Regions from separate parts of the Planococcus massiliensis genome, predicted to be linked through region 2. Evidence: predicted binding sites of a transcription regulator. Region 2 holds the regulator's gene; the other holds the start of a gene.
The links. The regulator LexA, encoded in region 2, represses DNA repair genes until DNA is damaged. The targets are predictions, from matches to a motif close to CGAACATATGTTCG.
Positions count from the first base shown of each region.

Region 1: the regulator LexA is predicted to act here: its motif matches at 3,002-3,015, upstream of parE (DNA topoisomerase IV subunit B).

Region 1 covers NZ_CCXS01000001.1:1,784,909-1,792,033, reverse strand. The annotation lists gene acnA (aconitate hydratase AcnA) at 1-537, shown strand, start outside; gene BN1080_RS08775 (acyl-CoA thioesterase) at 640-1,080, shown strand; gene BN1080_RS08770 (hypothetical protein) at 1,064-1,372, shown strand; gene BN1080_RS08765 (HesB/YadR/YfhF family protein) at 1,379-1,678, opposite strand; gene plsY (glycerol-3-phosphate 1-O-acyltransferase PlsY) at 1,704-2,297, opposite strand; gene BN1080_RS08755 (CoA-binding protein) at 2,502-2,909, shown strand; gene parE (DNA topoisomerase IV subunit B) at 3,030-5,000, shown strand; gene parC (DNA topoisomerase IV subunit A) at 4,997-7,125, shown strand, end outside.
Region 2 covers NZ_CCXS01000001.1:1,469,700-1,476,824, reverse strand. The annotation lists gene BN1080_RS07095 (alpha/beta hydrolase) at 1-881, shown strand, start outside; gene BN1080_RS07090 (YneF family protein) at 920-1,162, opposite strand; gene tkt (transketolase) at 1,293-3,293, opposite strand; gene BN1080_RS07080 (DUF896 domain-containing protein) at 3,465-3,698, opposite strand; gene BN1080_RS07075 (YneB family resolvase-like protein) at 3,756-4,409, opposite strand; gene yneA (cell division suppressor protein YneA) at 4,406-4,723, opposite strand; gene lexA (transcriptional repressor LexA) at 4,889-5,509, shown strand; gene BN1080_RS07060 (class I SAM-dependent methyltransferase) at 5,554-6,285, opposite strand; gene BN1080_RS07055 (hypothetical protein) at 6,352-6,546, opposite strand; gene BN1080_RS07050 (hypothetical protein) at 6,605-7,030, opposite strand.

The DNA.
Region 1 (7,125 bases), 320 kb from region 2:
ATGATGCGCGGAACATTCGCGAACATCCGTATCCGTAACCAAGTGGCTCCAGGAACAACTGGCGGCTTCACGACTTACTGGCCAACGGGTGAAATCATGCCGATCTATGACGCAGCGATGAAATACCAGGAACAAGGAACCGGCCTAGCCGTGCTTACGGGCAAAGACTATGGCATGGGCTCTTCACGTGACTGGGCTGCGAAAGGGACATTCTTACTTGGCATCAAAACAGTTATCGCAGAAAGCTATGAGCGTATCCACCGTTCAAACCTTGTGATGATGGGTGTTCTTCCATTGCAATTCGTGAATGGACAAAACGCTGATTCACTAGGGTTGACTGGACGCGAAAGCATCTCCGTTAACTTGACGGATGACGTGAAACCACGCGACATCTTGAAAGTCACTGCAACTGCTGAAGACGGCACAGTAACAGAATTCGACGCATTAGTGCGCTTCGACTCTGAAGTTGAAGTGGATTACTACCGCCATGGTGGGATCCTTCAAATGGTACTGCGCAGAAAATTAGTAGAAGCTTAAGAAAAGCGTAATCGCCAATAAGCTGCCGAGAAAATTCTCGGCAGCTTATTTTTTATTTCTAACGGGATTTTTTGTATACTTACAGACAGAGGTGAAAAGGAAATGCACATTAGTGAAAAAGAAATTGAAATCCGCTATGCGGAAACCGATCAAATGGGCGTCGTCTACCACGCCAATTACATCATCTGGCTGGAAATCGGCCGGACGAAATTGATCGAAGACTTAGGGTTTACATATGCTGGAATGGAAGAAGATGGCTACCTGTCGCCGGTTACGGACATTTCAATCCAATACAAAGCCGCGCTTCGCTACGGTCAAAAAGCCATCGTGCGGACGTGGGTGGAAGATCACGGCCGTTTGCGCACAACATACGGCTACGAAGTGCTCCACGCAGACGGTACGCTTGCTGCGAAAGCGACGTCCGAGCATGTCGTTGTGAAAAAAGACACTTTCCGCCCCGTATCGATCCAGAAAATCTATCCGGAATGGCATGCGAAATACGAAGAAATCAAAAGGAAGTCACCCGATGGCGTTCGGAATTAAGCGGGACGAATTGAATCGCTGGAAGCAGGACGTGAAGGAAGAAAAAATCGCTTTTCTGACCCATTATTGGATCGATGAGCGTTTCCCGGGTTCGTCGACCGTCACAAAAGTCGGCTGCAGCAATCTGGAAAAACTCGAAAAATGGGGCCGCCAATACGGGCTGAACCCGGAATGGATGGACCTGCGCGGCAACTATCCGCATTTTGACCTTTTTGGGGAACACCAGGTCAGCATCATGGAAGCCGAAGGCATGCTCGATCAATTGAATAAATTCAAAAAAGAAAAAGCGTGAGGAGCCTCACGCTTTTTCTTTTTCGTATGAATAATCCAGTTCGTGCAGGTCGTCATTAACCGAGACGACTAAGTCGTGGCCGTCAAAATACCAAATGTCCCGTTCTTCGATATAGTAGGTCACTTGGTCCTGTTCGATTTTCACAGCCGCCTCGTCCGGCTCGTCTTTTGTGACGCCGAGCGAGAAGCCGGGCTGCAGATTTCCTGCGCCTCCGTAGCGGACGAAAAATCGCACGGTGTCGCCGGATTCAACTTCCATTTCGTTATGGAACCATGTAAATGCATCTTCAGTGATTTTGATTTCCACGTAATGTGCACGCCCTTTCATTCAGCTACAGCCATTTGACCTTCGGTTCCGTGCCGGCTTTGATGCGCGCGATATTCGCACGGTGCCGGAAAATGATAAATGATGCGAGGATGATGATGACAATCAAGAATGGATAATCCCCTGTGTTCAGTGCATAGATCAACGTATAGATGACCGCAACGACCGCAAGGATGATCGATGACAGCGATACCATTTTAGTGATTTTCAAAGCAATCAGCAGAGCAACGACCGCCACGATGAACAAAGGCCATTGGTAGCCGAGCAAAATGCCGCCGGACGTCGCAACTGCTTTGCCGCCTTTGAATTTCGCGAAAATCGGGAACATATGCCCAATGACCGCAATGACCCCAAATACCAGCGGATGGATGTTGGTGTCCATATAAAGCGGAATGAGGGTGGCTGCCGTTCCTTTTAAAATATCGAGAATCGTCACCACAATGCCTGCTTTGATGCCAAGGGTGCGGAACGTATTGGTCGCGCCCAAATTGCCGCTTCCCTTTGTCCGGATGTCCGTTTTATAAAAAATTTTCCCAATCCATAAGGCAGACGGGATCGAGCCGAGCAAATAGGCTAGTATGACTGGAAGCAAGATGTCCATGTTTAACTCCTTTAAACAGCTGATATTTATAGTTCAAGTTTAACATGAAGCGCATTCATCCGACAATATCGAGTGCCGGATTGCAAATGCTGATTGCTGTCGAATATGATACAATAGAGAAACACAGCGGTTGATGAGTGAAATCATCGGCTTCGCATGATACTGTTAACGCAAAGAAAAACGGAAAAAGGATAGGTGAATTGCATGAACAATCCAAGCCGTGAAGAAATCAAAAAAGTTTTGGATACTGCAAAAACCATTGCAGTCGTGGGGCTGAGCCCGAACGTGAACCGGACGTCCTATATGGTTTCCGAAGCGATGCAAAAAGCGGGATACCGGATCATTCCGGTCAACCCGGCAGCCGATGAAGTCTTAGGGGAAAAGAGCTACGCCTCTTTGCTGGATCTGCCGGAGCCGGTCGACATCGTCAACGTTTTCAGACGCAGTGAATTTTTGCCGGATCTTGCGGAAGATTTCAAAAGGATCGATTGCCCCGTGTTCTGGACGCAGTTGAACGTTGTCGATGAAGAAGTCTTCAATGACTTGACCGAAAAAGGCTACACGGTCATCATGGACCGGTGCATCAAAGTGGAACATGCCATCCTTAAATAAGATCACCAAGGGGAAGAGGGCGCAAAGCTCTCTTTTTCTGTGATTATTGACAGATAGCACCGTTATCGATACGATTAAAAGAGTGAAATGTACGAACAGATGTTTGATGGAGGGAAAGCAATGGCCAAAATTCAAAATACAGCATACAACGAAGAAGCAATTCAAGTACTCGAAGGCCTAGATGCCGTTAGAAAACGCCCGGGTATGTATATCGGTTCAACCGATGCAAGAGGTTTGCACCATCTGGTCTATGAAATCGTCGACAACTCGGTCGATGAAGCATTGGCCGGATTTGGTGAAAAAATAGATGTGACCATCCACGAAGACAATAGTTTAAGCGTACGGGATTACGGCCGGGGCATGCCCACAGGAATGCACCGAAGCGGAAAACCGACGCCGGAAGTGATTTTGACCGTTTTGCACGCCGGAGGAAAGTTCGGACAAGGCGGCTATAAAACGAGTGGCGGACTCCACGGCGTGGGGGCTTCGGTCGTCAACGCATTGTCCAAATTCCTCGAAGTGACGATTCACCGCGACGGCAAAAAATACCGCCAGCGCTTTGAAAACGGCGGAAAGCCGGTAACGACGCTCGAAGAAATCGGTTCGACTAAAGAAACCGGCACCTTGATCCATTTCCTGCCGGACGACACCATTTTCTCGTCAACCAAATACAATTATGAAACCTTATGCGAGCGCTTGCGCGAATCTGCGTTTTTATTAAAAGGCTTAAAAATCGAGTTAACGGACAAACGCACGGATGCCCACGATACGTTTTTCTTTGAAACAGGAATTGAAGCGTTTGTCGGCTATTTGAACGAAGAAAAAGATGTTTTGCATCCGGTCGCTTATATCGAAGGCCAGCAGGAAGAGATGGAAGTCGAATTCGCTTTCCAGTTCAACGACGGCTATTCGGAAACGATTCTGTCCTTCGTCAACAACGTCCGCACTCGTGACGGCGGCACGCACGAAACCGGTGCAAAAGCGGCTATGACGCGTGTCTTCAATGACTACGCACGGAAAATCAATTTGCTGAAAGACAAAGACAAGAACTTGGAAGGCTCAGACATCCGCGAAGGATTAGCGGCGATTGTATCGGTCCGCATTCCGGAAGCGCTGCTGCAGTTTGAAGGGCAGACGAAAAGCAAGCTCGGCACGAGCGAAGCCCGCAGCGTCGTCGATGCTGTCGTATCGCAGAAATTGATGTATTTCCTTGAGGAAAATGCGGAGCTGAGTGCATCGCTTGTACGAAAAGCCATCCGTGCTTCCCAGGCCCGCTTAGCGGCAAGAAAAGCACGGGAAGATGCCCGCAACGGCAAAAAACGCAAAAAATCGGATGCATTATTGTCCGGTAAATTGACGCCGGCTCAGTCCCGCAACGCGGCGAAAAACGAACTCTACTTAGTCGAGGGGGATTCTGCCGGCGGCTCCGCGAAGCAAGGCCGCGACCGGACCTTCCAGGCGATCTTGCCGCTCCGCGGAAAAGTCGTCAACACCGAAAAAGCGAAACTCGAAGAAATCATGAAAAACGAGGAAATTTCGACGATCATCCACGCCATTGGCGGAGGCGTATCAGCGGATTTCTCCATTGACGACATCGCCTACAACAAAGTCATCATCATGACCGATGCGGATACAGACGGCGCGCATATTCAAGTGCTGCTGTTGACGTTCTTCTACCGCTACATGAAACCATTGATTGAAGCCGGAAAAGTCTTTATTGCCTTGCCTCCGCTCTATAAAGTATCAAAAGGCGCCGGCAAGAAAGAAGTGGTCGACTATGCATGGACGGAAGCGGATCTGGAAGCTTCCACTAAAAAAGTCGGCAAAGGCTATATGCTGCAGCGCTATAAAGGACTTGGCGAGATGAACGCGGACCAACTATGGGAAACGACGATGAATCCGGAGACGCGGACTTTGATCCGCGTGACGATTGAAGACGGCGCACGCGCTGAACGCAGAATTACGACCTTAATGGGCGATAAAGTAGAACCAAGAAGAAAATGGATTGAAAGCAACGTCGACTTCGGCATGGAGGAAGACGCCAATATTCTAGAAAATGATTTGATTCATGCTGAGGAGGAACTTGTATGACACAAACCGAACGTTACCAAGATCTGCCATTAGAAGAAGTCATCGGCGATCGGTTTGGGCGCTATAGTAAATACATCATCCAGGACCGCGCACTGCCCGATGCCCGGGACGGCTTAAAGCCAGTACAGCGGCGGATCCTTTACGCGATGTACAAAGAAGGCAATACAAACGACAAGGCATTCCGCAAATCGGCGAAAACCGTCGGGAATGTTATCGGCAATTATCACCCGCACGGAGACAGTTCTGTCTACGAAGCCATGGTGCGTTTGAGCCAGGACTGGAAAATCCGCCACATGCTCGTAGAAATGCACGGAAACAACGGGTCGATGGACGGCGATTCACCGGCAGCCATGCGTTATACGGAAGCGCGGCTATCTGCGATTTCCTCGGAATTGCTGCGCGATATTGATAAACGGACCGTTGAATTCATTCCGAACTTCGATGATTCGGATATGGAGCCAACCGTCTTGCCGTCGCGCTTCCCGAATCTATTAGTCAACGGCTCGACCGGTATTTCGGCCGGTTATGCGACCGATATTCCGCCCCATGCCTTGCACGAAGTATTGGATGCTGTATTGATGCGCATGGACAATCCGAAAGCGACCGTTGACGAGTTGATGACCGTCATGCATGGACCGGATTTCCCGACAGGGGGAATTATCCAAGGAGTGGACGGCATTAAAAAGGCTTATGAAACCGGTAAAGGAAAAATCATTGTCCGCTCAAGAGCCGCTATTGAACCGCTAAAAGGCGGAAAAGAGCAGATCGTCATCACCGAAATTCCATTCGAAGTCAATAAAGCTTCGATGATCAAAAAAATCGACGACCACCGCTTCGACCGCAAATTGGAAGGGATCTCTGAAGTTCGCGACGAATCGGATAGAAGTGGGCTGCGCATTGTCATCGAATTGAAAAAAGACGTGGATGCGAACGGCATTTTGAATTATCTCTACAAAAATACCGATTTGCAAGTCAGCTATAACTTCAATATGGTGGCGATTTACAACCGCCGTCCAACGATGATGACGCTGCCGACGATGCTCGATGCATATATTGACCACCAAAAAGAGATCGTGACGAAACGCTCGGAATTTGATCTGCAAAAAGCCAATGACCGCATGCATATTGTCGAAGGATTGATCAAAGCGCTATCTATTCTGGATAAAGTCATCAAAACGATCCGCGCTTCGAAAGACAAACGCGATGCGAAAAATAATTTAATCGCTTCCTACGCGTTTTCGGAAGCCCAGGCAGAAGCCATCGTTTCCTTGCAGCTATACCGCTTGACGAACACCGATATCACGGAATTGAAAGCGGAAGCGGAGAGCTTGAAAAAGCTGATTGCGGAATTGACGGGAATTTTGACAAGCGCGACGAAACTGAAGAATGTCATCAAGAAAGAATTGGCGAATGTCCGCAAGCAATTTGCAGAGCCGCGCCGCTCTTCCATTGAAGAGAAAATCCAGGAAATCACGATTACCCGAGAAGTGATGATTCCGAGTGAAGAGGTGGTAGTCACCGTAACAAAAGAAGGATACGTGAAACGGACAAGCACCCGCTCGCACGCTGCATCCAACGGCCAGGATTTTGCGATGAAAGAGACGGACCATCTGCTGTTTGAAGGCAATCTGAATACGCAAAACACCATTTTGCTGTTTACAACGGCCGGCAATTTTGTCTACCAGCCGGTGAATGAATTGCCGGATATTAAATGGAAAGACTTAGGCCAGCATTTATCAAGCATTGTGCAGTTGGAGCCGAATGAATCGATTCTTGCAGCATATCCGTTTGAGAATTTCGAAGACGACGCTTATATCTTGACCGTCTCGAAAAACGGGTTGGTCAAACGCTCTGCATTGAAGGACTATCATGTGCAGCGCTATTCCCGTGCAATCAAAACGATGAATTTGAAAAAAGACGATGCTATGATTTTTGCCGGGGTGATGAAAAAAGAAACCGAACTTTTCATCGGAACAAACCAAGCATATGGCGTGCGATTCCCAATTGAAGAAATTCCGGTTACAGGGCTTCGTACAGCCGGCGTTAAAGGCGTCAATTTAAAAGACGGCGACGAAGTGGTATCTGCCATCCTAATCAATCCGGATGAGAAACAGGATTTGATTTT
Region 2 (7,125 bases):
TTGCCCTATCGAACCGCATCATGTACATGAAGACAAAAGACGATGAACTAATCTTAGAACGCGAAATCACCTCGAAACGAATTGACGAACATTGGTATGCCACTGCCAATAAAACCGAGAAATGGATCGATTCCGAAAACGGCTATCCCATCAAAGCCATTTTTTTGGAGCCGCATCAAACGAACCGCTATGTTATCATTTGCCACGGCGTAACGGAATCGAAAGTGAATTCTTTTAAATATGCCCGAATGTTTGAGCGCCTCGGCTACAATTCAGTCGTCTATGACCACCGCCGCCACGGAGATTCCGGCGGGAAAACGACCAGTTTCGGCCATTATGAAAAAACGGATTTGAAAGCGGTAGTGGCAGCTTTGAAGATGCATGCAGGCGATGATGTAGTTTTTGGCATCCACGGAGAATCGATGGGCGCCGCGACAACGCTCCTATATGCCGGCATGGAAGACTCGGCCGATTTCTATATTTCCGACTGCGGCTTTTCGGATATCTCTGAACAGCTGCTGCATGTCATGAGAACGACGACGCCTCTTCGCACAACGCTTTCTTTGAGAGTGGCCAGCCTGTTCCTCAAATTGCGAGACGGCTATTCCATCAGCACCGTATCGCCGCGACAAGCGGTTGGACAGATCGAAAAGCCTGTTTTGTTCATCCATAGCCTGCAAGACGATTTCATCTTGCCAGCAATGACACAGGAAATGTATGATTTGAAACCGGATAAGAAAAAATTGAAGTTTTTTGAACAAGGCGGACATGCGCAGTCCTTCAATAAAAACCCAGAAGCGTATGAACAAACAGTAGCCGAATTTTTAGCGGAATTTGGCTTGGCCTCTTCTGAAGCGGATATAAGCACGGCTAGCAATTAATTTCGTCCAAACAAAAAAGCGCTCACGATGAGCGCTTTTTATTTTTTAGCTGGTTTTCCAGGTTTTGTTGACGCTTTATTCATTTGAGCCATCATTTGATTGATTTTTTTCTGAGATGGTTTTTGTCCCATCTGCATCATCATGATTCGCAGCATTTCTTCGTTAATCGGCGGGTTGTCCTGCAAATATTTCATCATGTATTGACGAGCGATGAAAAAGCCAAGCGCAACACCGGCGAGCAAAGCCACGATAACGATTACGATCCAAATCCATGTAGACATTCAAGTTACCTCCTTCGTGTTGCATAAATAAGTAGTGCACCACAATGGATTATACTATAAATCCGGAGTGGTGACTATACACAGAAATAGATAAAAAAGAGAAGGGACAGAGCTCCCTTCTCTTTGCTGCTTATTCTTCGATCAATTGTTTAACGCGGGCTGCCACATTTTCAGGAGTGAAGCCAAATTCCTTCATGATGCGTTCTCCTGGAGCGCTTGCGCCAAAATGGTCAATGGCTAAAATATCGCCTTCATCGCCTGTGTATCGTTCCCAGCCGAATGAAGTCCCCATTTCAATTGCCAAACGCTTCTTAACCGTTTTTGGAATAACGGATTGCTTGTATTCTTTATCCTGTTTTTCGAAACGGTCCCAAGACGGCATCGAAACAACAGAAACGGAAATGCCTTCTTCCGCTAATTGCTTCTGTGCCTCTACAGCTAAGCTGACTTCAGAGCCTGTCGCCAACAACAACGCTTGCGGGTTTTCTGCCGGAGAAACGACATATGCCCCTTTTTCAACGCCTGTTTCAGCCATTTCGCCGCTCTTCTCAAGCACTGGCAAGTCTTGGCGTGAAAGCACCAATAGCGTCGGCGTTGATTTTGCAGTCAACGCTAAACGCCACGCAGCTTTCGTTTCATTTGCATCAGCCGGGCGGACAACGCTCAAGTTTGGCATGGCACGAAGAGAGGCTAAATGTTCAACCGGTTCATGCGTCGGGCCATCTTCTCCTACAGCTACGCTGTCGTGAGTGAAGACGAATGTGACCGGAAGGCCCATCAATGCAGCCAAACGGATTGCAGGGCGGACATAATCGCTGAATACGAAGAACGTACCGCCGAATACATGCAGACCGCCGTGAAGCGCCATACCGTTTAGAGCAGCGCCCATTGCGAATTCACGCACACCGAACCAGATATTGCGTCCAGCTGGATTTTCAGCATCAAAATCGCCGCCGCCTTTAATATTCGTTTTGTTTGATCCTGCTAAATCCGCACTTCCACCGAAGAATGAAGGCACCGCTTTCGCAATCGCATTGACCATGTCGCCTGATGAAGCGCGAGTCGCTTGCTTTTTGCCCACTTCATATGTCGGGAATTCAGCATCAAAGTTTTCTGGAAGCTCTCCAGCAATCGCTTTTTGCAATTGCTCAGCCAATTCCGGATATTGTGATTCGTACGTTGCATACAACTCGTTCCAAGCGCTCTCGGCTTTTCCGCCTAATTCTTCCGTCGCTTGTTTGAACGTTTCATAGACTTCTTCCGGCACGTGGAAATCTTGATCGAATGTCCACTTGTAATATTCTTTCGCCAATTTCATTTCGTCTTCACCAAGCGGTGAGCCATGTGCATCAGCTTTTCCTGATTTATTTGGGGCACCATAGCCGATGACCGTTTTCACTTCAATAAGCGTCGGTTTGTCTGAAGATTTTTTTGCTTCTGCAATTTTAGCAGATAGGTCGTCCAGTTCGTTGCCGTCATCTACGCGCAAGTAATTCCAGCCATATGATTCAAAACGTTTTTTGATATCTTCAGAGAAACTCATGGCGAGGTCGCCATCAAGGGAAATGTCATTGCTGTCATATAGGACCACCAATTTATTCAGTTTCAAGTGGCCGGCAAGCGAAATGGCTTCACCCGCAACCCCTTCCATCAAGTCTCCGTCTCCGCAAAGAGCGAATGTGTGATGGTCAACGATGTCCAAGTTTTCTTTGTTGTAGGTAGCAGCTAAGTGGCGTTCGGCCATTGCCATGCCGACCGCCATGCCGATTCCTTGCCCAAGCGGTCCAGTTGTCGCTTCAACGCCGACTGTATGGCCGTATTCCGGGTGCCCAGGAGTTTTTGAATCCCACTGGCGGAAGTTTTTGATTTCTTCCAATGACAAGCCATACCCGCTTAAGTGAAGCAAGCTATATAAAAGCATGGAACCATGTCCAGCCGACAAGACGAAGCGGTCACGGTTGAACCAAGTCGGGTTTTTAGGGTTATGGTTCATATGTTTTGTCCATAATGAGTAAGCCATAGGAGCAGCGCCCATCGGCAAGCCTGGGTGACCAGAGTTTGCTTTTTCGATCGCGTCAATAGAAAGCGTTCTTATCGTGGTTACTGCAAGTTGATCTGCATGGTTTGACATGAAAAACATCCTCTCTTCTACAAAAAAATATAGATCCTTTTCTAGTGTAGTCAACAATAGAAAAGAATACAACTAGTAAACCGCATGCGGCGGTGTTTATCGGAAATTTGGGCGAAGTTATGTCGTGAAATGTCCAGTGGTTTGATCGAAAACAAAAAAAGAGAATAAGTATTAATTCAAATACTTATTCTCTCGAATATTTTTGACCTTTTCCGGCGTCACGTCATTGCCGTTCGGGTCGATGACTTTTACATTTTCAATTGTGCCGCGCATCGTTTTGCGGAAAGTCTGCAAATATTCCTGGCGAAGCAGCGACTGTTCTTTCGCTTCTTCGATAGACAAGCCGTCCGTTTTCGATTTGCGCGATAATTCATTTATGCGATTTAATTTATCCGGTGGTAACATAAAATCCCGCCTTTCTTCTATCATATCGTACAAAACAAGGGCAGTTTCTGCAATAGATTAGCCTTGTTTCAGGCTTTCAAATTCTTTATAGCGCCGGTGGACAGTCGCTTTGCTCGCCTGGTAGCCGAAGCCTTGCAATGTCACAGCGATTTCATGGAAAGTTAAACCGTTTTCTTTCAAGCTGACAATTTGCTCGATTGGGAGATCCAGGCGTTCCCGCCCTTCCGGATTTCCTTTCCCTTTCAAGTTCTTTTCTGGCTTATAGCCGTTTTCGACCGCACGCTTCATGCCGCGTTTGATCTTGGCATTATGTATTTTCCGCTGATACTCCTCGACAATCGCGAGAATCTCCAGGACCATGTCATCCATATCGTTCAGTGCGATGGGGCCTCTGTCGGATAATGTATAAACTTCGACGCCGTATTTTTTCATTACATGCAAGAGCGCAATGCGGGCATGCCCTCTCCCTAATCGTGTTTCATCTTGGATAAACACAGCATCAAATTTGCCGGTCTTGATGCAATTGAGCATCTCTAATAAGCCTTCACGGTCCATTTCATAGCCGCTGTGCTGGTCCGAGAAAATTTCTTCTACACTGTAGGACTGCTCAAATGCAAATTTGAGCAGCTCCTCTTCTTGCCGTTCTAGCGAAGTTTCTTGGGTGTCTTTCGTGGTGCTGACACGGCAATAAATTAATGCAGATTTTTTCATTCCGCATCACCTGCCAGCTTAACAGTTTCATCTGGGGCATACTTAAGTTGATCGCTTGGAATCTTAATCGATTGGCCAACGACAATTTTTGGGGTCTCTAATCCATTTTGCTGCATAATTTCCTCTATCCATTCATGGTGTGGGATATCGCCGCTGAACGATTCAGCCAGCGTCCATAGCGTGTCGCCTTCTTTAACTTCCACTTGGCTCGTTGTCGCTTCGTTGCTGTTGTATGAAAAAATCGTATAAATAGATACTAGCAGAACTAATAGGAAAAATGCTGCAAGATAAGAATTTTTTTGGATGAATGTCATGTGAACCGCCTCCTAGGAATGTGTGTTCGGAATATATGTTCTTATATTAATGCGAACAGGTGTTTTTGTCAACAAATAAATTCGAACCTATGTTTGCATTTCATATCCCAAGTTGGTATACTTATGGTAGAAAACATACTGAACAACTAAAAAGAGGTGAAACTGTTGAAAAAAGTATCAAAACGGCAGGAAGATATTTTGACATTTATAAAAGACGAGGTCCGGGCTAAAGGCTATCCGCCTTCCGTACGGGAAATCGGAGAAGCAGTTGGTTTGGCATCCAGTTCGACTGTCCATGGACATCTAGCGCGGCTTGAAAGCAAAGGCTTGATCCGCCGAGATCCAACAAAACCGAGAGCGATTGAAATTATCAGCACTGAAGATGCATTAATCGACAAAAGCCCTGTGCTTCATGTCCCGTTAATTGGTAAAGTAACAGCAGGATTGCCGATTACAGCGATAGAAAATGTTGAAGAGTATTTCCCTCTTCCTCAATCCTATGGTACGGAAGACGATCACATTTTCATGCTCGAGATCATGGGTGAAAGTATGATTGAAGCAGGCATCCTGAACGGCGACTATGTCGTCGTCAGACAGCAGCAGACCGCAAACAACGGAGACATCGTTGTGGCGATGACCGCCGAAGATGAAGCGACTGTAAAGCGCTTTTTCAGAGAAGAAGGCTTTTTCCGCCTACAGCCTGAAAACTCTTCGATGGACCCGATCATCGTGGAACAAGTTTCGATTCTAGGAAAAGTAGTCGGCGTATACCGCCAACTACATTAAAAAGAGAGCTGAGAAAAAATTCTCAGCTCTTTTTTTCGTCTCGTTCATTTTTCACAGGAAAAGATCAGCATGATAGGGACGCGCGTCCTTCTGTCATATTCCTCTTTTGTCGCAAAGCGGCTTCTTTCCGGTTTTCCTTCTCTCAACGCTTGAAGCTGAAATCCAGCAGCCAGCAGGGCCGTTATGTAATGTTCGGTCGTCCAGTGGTATTTTCGGATCGTTTCCCTCACCCAAGGCTCATTCCGTTCACCTTCGATAAAATAATCATCCACGATCCAATCTTCTCTTTTGCCTCCTTGCGCTTTGCTTTTGAAAGAAGAGGTGGTCAGCGGATGCTGAATGCTGAAAATGAAGCGCCCTTTTTCCTTTAGCGAGGCATGGACTTTTGCAAATAGGCTTTCAATGTCAAGAAGATAATGGACGACAAAACGCGACGTCACCAAATCATAGATGCCATTTCCAAAATCGGCGGCTTCAAGCGATTCGTTTATTATTTGAATGCCCGATCCGGCTGTTGTTTTTTTCGCGAGTTCAGCCATCTGCTTTGATCCTTCAATTCCTGTGTAGCTCCTCGCCCCTATTTCCATCAAATCCAATCCATATGCCGCATCTCCGCATCCTAAGTCCAATACTTCCTGCCCCTTTACCGTCTGGATAAGTTCCATCAGTATCGGTTTTTCAATCGCATTATTCGGGCTTTCCTCCCGGTTGCGCCGCTTTAAATAATTTTCCAGAAAGCTTTCCTCATTGTATGCACTCGGCCCTTTATAAATCATTCCAATCACTCCTTCAAGTTATTTCCGCATGGAAAAGGCATCCTTCAAATGAAGGATGCCTAAACGTTAAATTTCAGTGACAACTATATATTTGACAAGATTGATGGTGATGCGGTAAAGTTTTCCGGTCACTTCATCGACCATCTCATACGTGCCATTAGACGGGATTTTGTTCAATGCAGATTCGCGGTCGGTTCCTTTTACATTTTGCACAATGGTATTGCCTTGATCAAAATAAAATTCGACTTGGAATGTTTTCATGAAGGCCTCCTAAACTGTGTCATTTGAACTCTTTTACCAGTTTAACACAGCCTTCTGCTTATTGCTGTTTATATAATTCTTTGTAAGCGAGAACTTTCAGCGCAAGCATCTCTTCTTCGCTTAATTGGGTTTCGAGCTTTTGAATCGCTTCCTGCTGGGTCATAGTGCCTTTTTTCACTTCCGACTGCATCGTTTTCAATTCACTGATGCCCACTTTTTGGATTAATACACGAGTCGCCTCGCCTTTAGTCTTGATAGGCAGATCACGGCCTTCCGCTTCTTTAGCCTCTTCAATATATCCTGACAATTGCGGGTCTTTTTCTACATAGGTTTTGATTTCATCCATTTTTCCGCTCTCTGCAAGTTCGCTCGTGGCTTCTTCCACGATTTTATCCGAAGCGATATTTGTGCCGACATAATAAACGCCAATGCCTGCCGCCGCCAAAATGATTGCAAATACAAGAAAATATTTTAAAAAGCGCATTCGCCATTCCTCCATTGTTTCCGTACTGCTAAATAAGACGCATAACTCCATCAAAAGTTACAGAAAAGGCAAAACCCCGATGCCAGTCACTTTTC